One region of the Alteromonas sp. NFXS44 genome, then DNA from elsewhere that is predicted to be linked to it. Evidence: predicted binding sites of a transcription regulator. Region 1 holds the regulator's gene; the other holds the start of a gene.
What was found. Region 1 encodes sigma-54, which starts transcription at its own class of promoters, with help from an activator protein. Its sites were predicted from a motif close to GTTGGCACGNNNNTNGNNT; they were not measured.
Positions count from the first base shown of each region.

Region 2: flgB (flagellar basal body rod protein FlgB) is a predicted target of sigma-54. The motif match lies at 3,591-3,609, and genes of this name have one in related genera.

Region 1 covers NZ_JAGDEA010000002.1:359,233-364,846, reverse strand. The annotation lists gene lptC (LPS export ABC transporter periplasmic protein LptC) at 1-165, shown strand, start outside; gene lptA (lipopolysaccharide transport periplasmic protein LptA) at 134-703, shown strand; gene lptB (LPS export ABC transporter ATP-binding protein) at 709-1,434, shown strand; gene J3369_RS04795 (RNA polymerase factor sigma-54) at 1,530-3,014, shown strand; gene hpf (ribosome hibernation promoting factor) at 3,047-3,334, shown strand; gene ptsN (PTS IIA-like nitrogen regulatory protein PtsN) at 3,343-3,786, shown strand; gene rapZ (RNase adapter RapZ) at 3,834-4,679, shown strand; gene J3369_RS04775 (HPr family phosphocarrier protein) at 4,679-4,951, shown strand; gene J3369_RS04770 (substrate-binding periplasmic protein) at 5,005-5,614, shown strand, end outside.
Region 2 covers NZ_JAGDEA010000005.1:201,863-207,476, reverse strand. The annotation lists gene flgF (flagellar basal-body rod protein FlgF) at 1-329, opposite strand, end outside; gene flgE (flagellar hook protein FlgE) at 558-1,943, opposite strand; gene J3369_RS06140 (flagellar hook assembly protein FlgD) at 1,958-2,647, opposite strand; gene flgC (flagellar basal body rod protein FlgC) at 2,672-3,094, opposite strand; gene flgB (flagellar basal body rod protein FlgB) at 3,094-3,501, opposite strand; gene J3369_RS06125 (CheR family methyltransferase) at 3,644-4,477, opposite strand; gene J3369_RS06120 (chemotaxis protein CheV) at 4,497-5,417, opposite strand; gene flgA (flagellar basal body P-ring formation chaperone FlgA) at 5,583-5,614, shown strand, end outside.

The DNA.
Region 1 (5,614 bases):
TTTATTAAGGTAAATCTGGATGACAAAACCATGACTTCAGATCAGCCGGTAGATATACGCGGTGTACAGACCATCATTAAAAGTAACGGTTTCAATGCAAACCTGCGTACCCAACAATATGAGTTAATTGATCATGTGCAGACAATTTATTCCCCGGGCAGTTAGCCTTTTCGCAGCAATAGCGCTGCTTGCTGCTGCCGGTGAGGCAATGGCCGGCTCCGGTGATTTTGAAAAGCCGATTACCGTGGATGCCAAGTCACAGTTTATCGACGGTAAAAAGAAGAAATCGGTTTTTAAAGACGATGTGAAGATAACCCAGGGTTCTCTCATTATTGCCGCAGATGAAGTGGAAGCCATCGCCAGTGATGGTGAAGGGAAAGAGATTTTTATCGCCCGCGGAAAACCAGCCAGTTATTCTCAAACGCTGGATGACGGGGCCAAAGTAAAAGCCAGTGCAAATGAAATTCGCTACGAAGTAGCTAAACAACTTATTTCCTTGCAAGGTGATGCAAAAATCCAGCAAGATACCAGCATGGTCCAGGGAGATAGCATCACCTATGACATGTCAAAAGAGCAACTTCTGGCAACCGGCGGAGAAAGTAACAGCAACGGCCGTGTAACCACGGTTTTCCGTCCTGACACAGTTAAAGAGCTGAAGGAAGACAACAAGTCTTCAGACAGAAACGAAAACGAGGGTAACTAAGTTACATGGCAACCCTGAGTGCGACTCACCTGGCAAAGTCGTATAAATCACGCCAGGTCGTCCGTGACGTTAGTTTATCGGTTTCTACCGGACAGATAGTAGGTCTGCTGGGTCCTAACGGCGCAGGTAAAACCACAACGTTTTACATGATTGTGGGTCTTGTGCCGCTCGATAAAGGCAAGATCCTCATTGATGAGCAGGAGCTGACGCACCAGCCAATGCATGAGCGTGCCCGCCGGGGAATTGGTTATTTACCCCAGGAGGCATCCATTTTCCGAAAGCTGACCGTACATGAAAACATCATGGCGATATTGCAGACGCGTAAAGACTTAAAAAATCATCAACGTGAACAGGAAGCGGATGCACTACTTGATGAATTTAATATTAACCATATACGTAATAGTACAGGTATGAGTTTGTCGGGTGGCGAACGCCGCCGGGTTGAAATTGCCCGCGCACTGGCAGCCAATCCGCAATTTATTTTGCTCGATGAACCCTTCGCCGGAGTTGACCCGATTTCGGTTAATGATATAAAGAAGATCATTCAGCACTTACGGGACAGAGGTATCGGTATCCTCATCACCGACCACAATGTCAGGGAAACCCTTGATGTGTGTGAAGAGGCCTATATCGTCAGTCATGGAGAACTGATTGCTCAGGGCACCGCAGAACAGGTATTAAGTAATCAAAAAGTTCGTGATGTATACCTTGGTGAGCAATTCAGGCTATAGTTAAGATATCGGGATGAGCATTTAACGGAGATTTCGCCACCGGCACTCACACCGCTACAACCGGATGTCCTTTTTAGAGTTTATATAAGACGTAGATGAAACCATCTTTACAGTTAAAATTTAGCCAACAACTGACAATGACGCCTCAGCTTCAGCAGGCGATCAAGCTATTGCAGTTGTCTACGCTGGACTTACAACAAGAAATTCAGGAAGCCCTCGATTCTAATCCTTTGCTGGAAGTCGACGACAGCTCCGACAACGATGTAATTGAGAAAAATAACATCGATAATGATGACAGCATGCAGGAGTCTGCATCAGCATCATCTTCTGACAGCATGGATACCGGTGAAGCACTGGAAAAGAATGATTTACCGGACGAGTTGCCCATCGACAGTACCTGGGATGAGTACATTTCTGCGTCTTCAGCCCCCGCGCCCGGCCCTTCCGGTAGCGATGACGAACAAATCTTTCAGGGTGAAACCACCGAAAATATTCAGGACCATCTGCTGTGGCAAATGCGTCTGACACCTTTTTCTGACATAGACCGCGCCATCGCACTGGCGATTATTGACTCCATTGATGAGTCCGGTTATCTCACGGTTACCGTTGACGACATTCTGCAAAGCGTAAACAGTGACGATATGGAAGAGCCCGTTGAAGAAGATGAGGTTGAGTGCGTACTCAAACGTATTCAGCTCTTTGATCCTCTCGGTTCCGGCTCCCGCACACCGCAGGAATGCTTGCTGGTGCAACTGGCGCAATTTGCACCGGAAACACCGTGGCTGGAAGAAGCGAAACTGCTGCTCAGAGAGCATTCCGATCTGTTAGGCAGCAAAGATTACCGTACATTAATGCGTAAAACCCGCCTGAAAGAAGATCAATTACGGGAAGCGATGCGTTTGCTGCAAACGCTGAATCCCCGTCCGGGCAGTGCATTAATTACGAAAGAGCCCGAATATGTCATTCCGGATGTATCGGTTGCTAAGAAAAATGGCCGTTGGGTAGTAGAATTAAACCCCGACAGCTTGCCTAAGCTCAGTGTTAATCAGCAGTACGCTGCAATGAGCCGTAAAGCACGAAACAGCAGTGATTCACAATTTATCCGCTCTCACATGCAGGAAGCCAAATGGTTTATTAAGAGCCTTGAGAGCCGGAACGATACACTGCTGAAAGTAGCAAATTGTATTGTTCAGCAACAAATGGGCTTTTTTGAGCATGGCCCTGAAATGATGAAACCAATGGTGCTGAATGATGTCGCAGAAATGGTAGATATGCACGAATCTACTATTTCCAGGGTAACAACGCAGAAGTACATGCACACGCCCCGTGGTATTTTCGAGTTGAAGTATTTCTTCTCCAGCCACGTTGCCACTGAATCAGGTGGTGAGTGTTCATCTACAGCGATTCGCGCCCTGATTAAGAAGCTGGTTGCCGCTGAAAATCCAGGCAAGCCGCTGAGTGACAGCAAGATTGCTTCGTTGTTGGCCGATCAAGGCATTATGGTTGCCCGGCGAACAATAGCAAAGTACCGGGAATCCTTATCGATCCCGCCGTCTAACCAACGCAAAAGCCTTATCTAACTTAAGGCTGCTCAAAATAAGGAAGACGAAATATGCAAATCAACCTTTCTGGTCATCACATTGAGATCACTGATTCTTTGCGTAATTATGTCGATACTAAGTTCAGCAAACTGGAACGTCATTTTGACCACATATCAAATGTGCACGTTATTTTAAATGTTGAAAAGCTTAGCCAAAAAGCAGAAGCAACGGTTCATCTTAGCGGCGCGGAAGTCTTCGCCTCTTCCGAAAATCAGGACATGTACGCTGCCATTGACAGCATGGTCGATAAGCTCGACAGGCAGGTCCTGAAACACAAGGAAAAGCTTAAAAAGCATTAATTGAATTCATGGATATACAAGCCATAGTCAGCCTGGACCGCACCGAGTGTGCGGTCCAGTGCAATAGCAAAAAACGCATTCTCGAAATCATCAGCGGGATTGCAGCTAAAAATAACCCCGATGTTGATGAAGCCACCGTGTTAAGTAGCCTGCTGGCCCGTGAGCGAATGGGCAGCACAGGTATAGGTAACGGCATTGCCCTCCCCCACGGCCGTCTGGCCGGACTGGAAAAAGTCATTGCCATTGTGGTTACCAGCACGCCCGCCATCGATTTTGATGCTATCGATAATAAACCTGTGGATATTTTCTTTACTTTGCTTGTCCCTCAAGAACAAACCGAAGGACATTTACAAACTCTGGCCATGGTTGCCGGTAAACTCAGTGATAAAGAAACCATAAAAACTATCCGCAAAGCTCAGACAAGTGATGATATTATTCGCGCATTACAGTAACTTAGTGTAATACGCACCGACAACATGTGACTTCAGGAGAAACGGGCGTGAAGTTAATCATCATCAGCGGACGTTCAGGTTCAGGAAAATCAGTAGCACTTCGTGCCCTAGAGGATCTGGGGTATTACTGCGTCGATAATATTCCGGTTAATCTTTTACCAGCCCTGACACACACTGTCGCCGATGAATACGAGCAGGTGGCTGTGAGTATTGATGTCAGGAACTTGCCTAAAGAGCCTTCTGAGCTGGTTGAAATTCTCGACTACCTGCCTCAGTCATGGACTGTCACCATCGTATATATTGACGCAAGTGACGATATGCTGGTGCGCAGGTTCAGTGAAACCCGCCGGTTACACCCGCTGGCTAAACTGAATAAGTCATTGTCTGATGCCATTCAGACAGAACGGGAATTACTGGCCCCCGTAGCAGAAAGAGCGGATTTGAATATTGATACCGACTCTCTGAGCATTCACCAGCTGGCAGAATTAATTCGCGAGCGGATCCTCGGTAAGAAAAGCTCACGACTTGTTCTGGTATTTGAATCATTCGGCTTTAAACATGGTATTCCCAAAGATGCAGACTATGTGTTTGACGCCCGTTTTCTGCCAAACCCTCACTGGGAGCCGGATTTAAAACACCTGACAGGCCTGGATACACCGGTTCAGGTTTTCCTCAGTTCCCAACCTATAGTGACCAAATTTATCTGGCAGATTCAGAACCTCATCACGACCTGGCTGCCACATCTTGAACGGAACAACCGCAGTTACGTGACAGTCGCTATCGGATGTACAGGCGGACAGCACCGTTCAGTTTATGTAGCGGAATCACTGGCGAAAAATTTCCGGGAATCTCATCCTGATGTCCAGCTCCGCCACAGGGAGCAAAGTAAATAATGCGTATAGAGAAATCTCTGACTATTGTTAATAAACTGGGGCTGCATGCCAGAGCTGCAACGCAGTTGGTGCAACTGGCGAATCAGTTCGATGCCGAAGTTCTTTTACAAAAAGGCGATAAGCAGGCGAATGCCAATAGTGTGCTGGGACTGATGATGATGGAAAGTCATCAGGGGGAACAGGTTACTGTGATCTCTGAAGGTCCTGATGCTGAAGCTGCAATGGATGCCGTTGAGGCATTAATTGCAGGCAGATTTAACGAAGATGAATAACGCCTGCACTCCACTGAGTGTGTAGTGCCGGCGAAGGCTTAAAGGCAAACCCGTTGAAACGTTTCATCAGTTTAATCATCTTTTTGACAGCGATGGCTTATCAAAGCTCTGTATGGTGTGCTGAGCACAAAAAAAGTCTGATAACCGGTGGTACAGCCTGGCCTCCTTACCTGTATATAACAGACAATAATCAGCCGGCCGGTGAAGACTACCAATTGTTAAAGTCGGTTTTAGGCAAGCTGGATTATGCACTGGAAAGCCAGATCCTGCCTGAAAGACGGGTTACTCAGCAATTAGGACTGGGGCAAATTGATGTAGTCACCGGTGCGGCTTTCACACCGGCGAGAGCGCTGAAAAACTATTTTTCTGTTCCCTACCGCAAAGAAACCATCAGCTTTGCCTTTCACCCTTCCCACCTAGACGAATATGCCGGCAAATCGCTTGAAACGTTACTCCGGGAAGGCAAAACCCTGGCGTTAAACACCGGCGGATGGTACGGCGACTGGTTTAATAACACAGTCACTGAACAGTACAGCGCACAGCTTATTCATCTGGATTCCGTTAACCGGCGGCTACAATTTCTGGACAGAGGCCGTGTCGATTTGGTGCTGGACGATATCAGAGTGATTAGCTTTAATGCTGAACTGCTGCATCTCGAACTGG
Region 2 (5,614 bases), on a different contig from region 1:
TCGGCACCAAGCTGAAAGCTGCCGTCACGGCTGTAAGCTTCCTGCCCGTCGGCGCCCTGAACGGAAAACCAGCCGTCTCCCTGAATAGCAACATCCAGATCGCGGTTGGTCTGCACCATCGCACCGGACTCGTAGTTATTAGACGGGCTTTCAGTCATGGAAAATACACGGGTCGGCAAACCTTCGCCGTATGCCGGCATAGCTCTGGCCTGTTCAAGCTGCGCACGGAAACCGGTGGTTTGCGCATTAGCCAGATTATTGGCGCGCACTCCGGTGGCCAGCAGGTCTTGCTTGGCGCCGCTTGCAGCAATATAGAGTAATTTATCCATGACTGACTTTTGACGTTTTTATGAACCTTACAGTGACAACTGCAATTCAAATGCCAAAAGTAAATTGACGTAAAGAAGAGAAAGTTTGACGGTTTGCTGACAAAGTTTCCTCGCCCGACAACACGGGCGGAGGGTAAATTTCAGCGTGCAGAATGTGAGTGAACGCCCCGCTGCGGAAATAAAACAGGCCGGAAAACCGGCCTGCCTGAATGTTATACCACAGAGGTATTAACGGATATTCAGAATTGTCTGGTTCAGCTGATTATTGACCTCCAGCGCCCGTGAGTTCGCCTGGAAGTTACGCTGAGCGATAATCAGGTCAATCAGTTCGGTAGTCAGGTTAACGTTCGCCTGCTCCAGAGCTGATGAGTTAATTTCACCGTAAGTACCGGTTGTGGCTTCGCCAGCCAGTGCCTCACCGGAAGCAATTGATTCTTTCCACTGAGTGCTGCTTTGCTGGGTCAGGCCCTGCTCGTTTGAAAAGCGCACCAGCGCAACCCGTACGATAGGCTCAGAAGTCCCGTTCGAGAAGGTCGCCCGAACCAGACCGTCGGCACCGATATCGATACCCGTCAAACGGCCTACCGGTAAACCATCCTGCTCCAGTGAAGTAACCTCAAACGCTGACGCAAACTGAGTCGGTTCGTTGGTGGTTGCCCCCGCCGGATCCAGGTTGAAGTCTATTGCAATTTGTTGTGACGGATCAGAACCGTTTGACAGAATAGTTCCACCTAAGGCTTCAGTTTGAATCTTCAGGTTAGTCTGAGCCACACCATCCGGCGATTCAATGCCCACAAAATCACCGCCCTGACTGAAAGACATTTTCGCCACGGTGACTGCTGAACCACTTGCAGTACCAACCACGTTCGTCGCGGTAGCCGGGTCTGAGTTCGTTCCGTCAGAATTCACCAGGTCCACAAGATTGTCATCAATGGCAGTAGCAACATACCAGTCATTAGTGGTTGTAGCCGCCGGGTCTTTGATGAAATAGTAAGTCATTACATGGCTGTCACCCAGTGAATCATAAACGGTGACCGATGTGGCCGCGTTATAAGTCAGCGGATCGTCCGGATTGAACATCGTAGGGTCTAGTGCCTGATCCCCTGCCGGCAGGTTCATCCGGATATCCACTTCGCTTGTTTGTTGCGGCGAACCGGATGAATCAGGAATGCGTACGGGGATGGTAGTACTTAATGCTACAGATGAACTGGTGCCATCTGTATTTACCGGAAATCCTAATAAGTTGTCACCATTACTGTTCACAACGAAGTTATCTTCATCCAGCTTGAACTGTCCGGCACGGGTAAATGAGAAGTCCCGTGATGTGATTTCAGGCACAGTAGCAAAGAAGCCATTCCCGGTGATCGCAAGATCCAGAGAAGTATTAGTAAACTGTAAACTACCCTGAGAAAACTGCTGTGCCACATCTTGTGTCAAAACACCGTCACCGACTTTTGTTTTACCGCCTGCCAGCAATGACGATGCATAGACATCACCAAATTCTGCGCGGGACTCTTTAAAGCCCACCGTGTTGACGTTCGCAATGTTATTGGCGGTTACGTCGAGATCTTTCTGCGCGGCTGCAACGCCACTAAGTGCAATATTAAAAGACATAACTCTTTCTCCTGTTAACTGCCTATCTGGATGACGTCGCTGAGATTGATACTCACATCACCCGCCAAATTCAAAATAATGCCCTGACTGCTGCCAGTCATGCTGACACTGCCTACCTGCCGGTTAATAGCAGTAGGAACAGATGTTCCTTCATTGTCAACGGTGCCGTTAGCATTAACCACATATTCTCCGGCCGGCATAGGATTGCCGTTTGTGTCTGTTCCGTCCCAGTTAAACTGGATATTTCCTGCCGCCTGCGTTCCCGCATCAATGGTCTTAACAATTTCACCATATTGATTCTCGATGGTGATCTTTAGATCCTGAACGGTCTGATCGTTAACCAGTACGCCACTGAAGCCGGCACCTTCTTCTGCCATATAGCCTACATTACCTTCTACCAGCACCTGCTGACCAATCAGACTGGAAGCCTGCAATGCCTGGTTGGAGGTCATAGACGCGGCAAAGGATTCGAACTTTTCATTCAACTGGGAGATCCCGTCTGCCATCGTAAAAGATGTCATCTGGGCAACCATCTGATCGTTATCCACCGGTTTGGTTGGATCCTGATTTGCCAGCTGCTCGGTAAGCAGTGAGAAGAAGTCTTCCTGGGTCAGGCGCTGTTCGCTGCCATCGGCAACAGCTACACCTTCTTCCTGCCAGTAGAGCTCTGAATTTAAGCCGGTCGTATTTGAAATAGTACTCACGAAAATACCCTCTGCTCAGCGCTATTACTGACCGCGACCAAGCTGCAGTACCTGACGGAAAATACGTTTGGTTGTGTCAGCAACCTGAACGTTTGTTTCGTAGCCTTTCGAAGCAGACATCATATTTGCCATTTCCTCGACAATGTTGACGTTGGGCTTGTAGATATAACCGTTTTCATCAGCCATGGGGTTATTCGGTGCATACTCAATTTGCAGAGGTGCATCGCTTTCCACTACACCTTTAACCTCAACACCCACGCCTTTGCTCTGTTCATCAGATGCTCTGGCAAGTTCTGCGGCAAAAACCGGGTAGCGTGCCTTGTAGGTTTCTTCGTAACTGCTGCTGACACTGTTAGCATTAGCAATGTTACTGGCGGTGGTGTTCAGACGAACACTTTCTGCTTCCATACCGGTACCGGAAATGGACATGACATTAAACAGGCTCATTAACTTTGCCCTCCACTTAAGGCCTTCTTCATACCTTTCAGTTTTCCTTCGAGAAATTGCAGGGTTGCCTGGTATCTCATTCCGTTATCCAGAAAGGCATTTCTTTCAGCCTGCACTTCAACGGTGTTGCCGTCCCCGGTGTCGGGCTGATTTGGGATTCGATAATCGATGTCGAAGCTGTTGATATTGAGACCGCCACCAATATGATTTTCATGAGTGCGTTGCAAAGAACCCTGGCGCTGTTCACTGCGGGCGCTTTCCATGGCTTGCTTAAAGTCTATATCGCGGGCTTTGTAGCCGGGGGTGTTTGCGTTTGCCAGATTACCGGCAATCACTTCCATCTTCTGCTCTCTGATATCCAGCGCTTTTTTATGGAAACCGGTCAGATTGTCTAGGTTGATGGCCATGTAAAACACTCCACAGGCAAAGATTTCAACAACATCGAATTAAAAAGAGACTCAGAGTATGAATCGTCGTTTTCTTATCGTTGAGAACTTTGCAAATGAAGTGCCAAGTATTTTTTGACGCCCTGGGCGGGGCGTCAGGAGATTATTTATTTCTTTGATAGTAAAGGCCGGGATGGCACTTCACCATGGTAAAGTGAGATCCGGCTTCACCGATAGATTCGGAAGCGCCGAGGAACAAAATCCCCCCGGGCTGCATCTGGGCGGCAATTTGTTGCAGTATCTTTTGTTTCACATCTGCCGGAAAATAGATCAGTACATTACGGCAAAATACGATGTCGAAGCGCCCCAGGGCCGTATAACTGTGCAGCAGATTCAGGCTTTTAAAAGAAACCATTCTGCGTACTTCCTCATTGACCTGAACCATCCCCTCACTGTTGGGAGAGAAATAGCGTTGACGGCGTTCTGCCGATAACCCGCGGGCCAGAGAAAGTTCGTCATACACACCTTTGTTACACTTTTCCAGCATAGCCGACGACAAATCGGTGCCGGTAATTTCCACGCCGGCTCTCAAAGCGCCGGGTTTATGCCGCTGAAATTCCAGTACTGACATAGCGATGGAGTACGGCTCCTGCCCGGAGGAACAGGCAGCACTCCAGACCCGCAACCGGCGATTTTCACTGGCGTACAGCGGCAAGATATTATTGATGAGTAATTCGTAGGGATAATTATCACGAAACCAGAGGGTTTCGTTGGTGGTCATGGCATCCAGGACGGATTGCAACAGATTACGGTTCCCACCGCGTACCACTGCTGCAATCAGGCCATCCAGGCTGTCGTAGTCGTATTCGTACATCAAAGACGACAAGCGGCTACGGACAAGATATTGCTTGTTGTCGCCTAATGAAATGCCACACTGTTGCTGCAGAAAAGTTCCGAATTGACGGTAACTGTCGGCAGACACTTCTTTATTTTTCAAGCTTCCCCGGCCTCGTCAATCAGTTAGACAACCATTTACCTACAGCAGTAGCAAGTTCATCAGGATGGAATTTCGCAATGAAATCATCGGCACCGACTTTTTGCACCATCGCCTGATTGAATACCCCGCTTAATGACGTGTGCAGGACCACTTTTAATTTCTGCAATTCAGGGGTGTTTTTAATTTCAGCCGTCAGTGTGTATCCGTCCATTTCCGGCATTTCTATATCGGAAACCAGTACGCCCACTTTATCTGTGACATCTCCGGTTTCGGCAGCAATCTCTTTGAGTCGGTTCAATGCTTCCAGGCCATTTTTAGCAAGCTCCATTTTCAGTCCCAGTGCCGTCAGTGCTTTCTTCACCTGACTGCGGGCAACAGAAGAGTCATCGGCGATGAATATAATCTTATCTTCCTGGGCAGTGGTATTCAGTCCGGCAATAACATCGGCACTGACCTCAGCTTTTAGCGGAGAAATTTCGTTAAGAATTTTTTCTACGTCCAGAATTTCCACCAGCTCTTTATCCACTTCTGTAACGGCGGTGAGATAACTGGCGCGACCCGTACCCTGAGGCGGGGGCATAATGGCATCCCAGTTCGTATTGATAATGCGTTCAACCGCGCCAACCAGGAAGCCCTGTACTGAGCGGTTGTACTCGGCGATAACGATAAACGCTGTTTCGAGGTTTTCAATTCGTCTGCCGCCTGTTGCCATGCTAAGGTCGATGACAGAAATGGTTTGCCCGCGGATATGCGCGATTCCCCGTACCAGTGAATTTAATTTAGGCATTGCTGTCAATGGCGGGCACTGCAGTACCTCCCGCACTTTAAACACGTTAATACCAAAGCGCTGACGGCCGTTAAGTCTGAACAACAGTAGCTCCAGCCTATTCTGCCCCACTAACTGCGTGCGCTGGTTAACGGAATCAAGAATGCCTGACATACATCACCTCTAATTTAAATTGGGCACGAACATTGCGTTTAACCATATCACTTAATGTTTTAAAACAGAATCGCCAAAAAAGTGACACTTTAACCGTTACGAATGTAAGGGTTCTGCTTTTAATCATAGTCAAAATACAATGAACTGAACACGAAAAAAGTCATCATGCAGAAAAAGTTATCGAAATTATTGCAGAA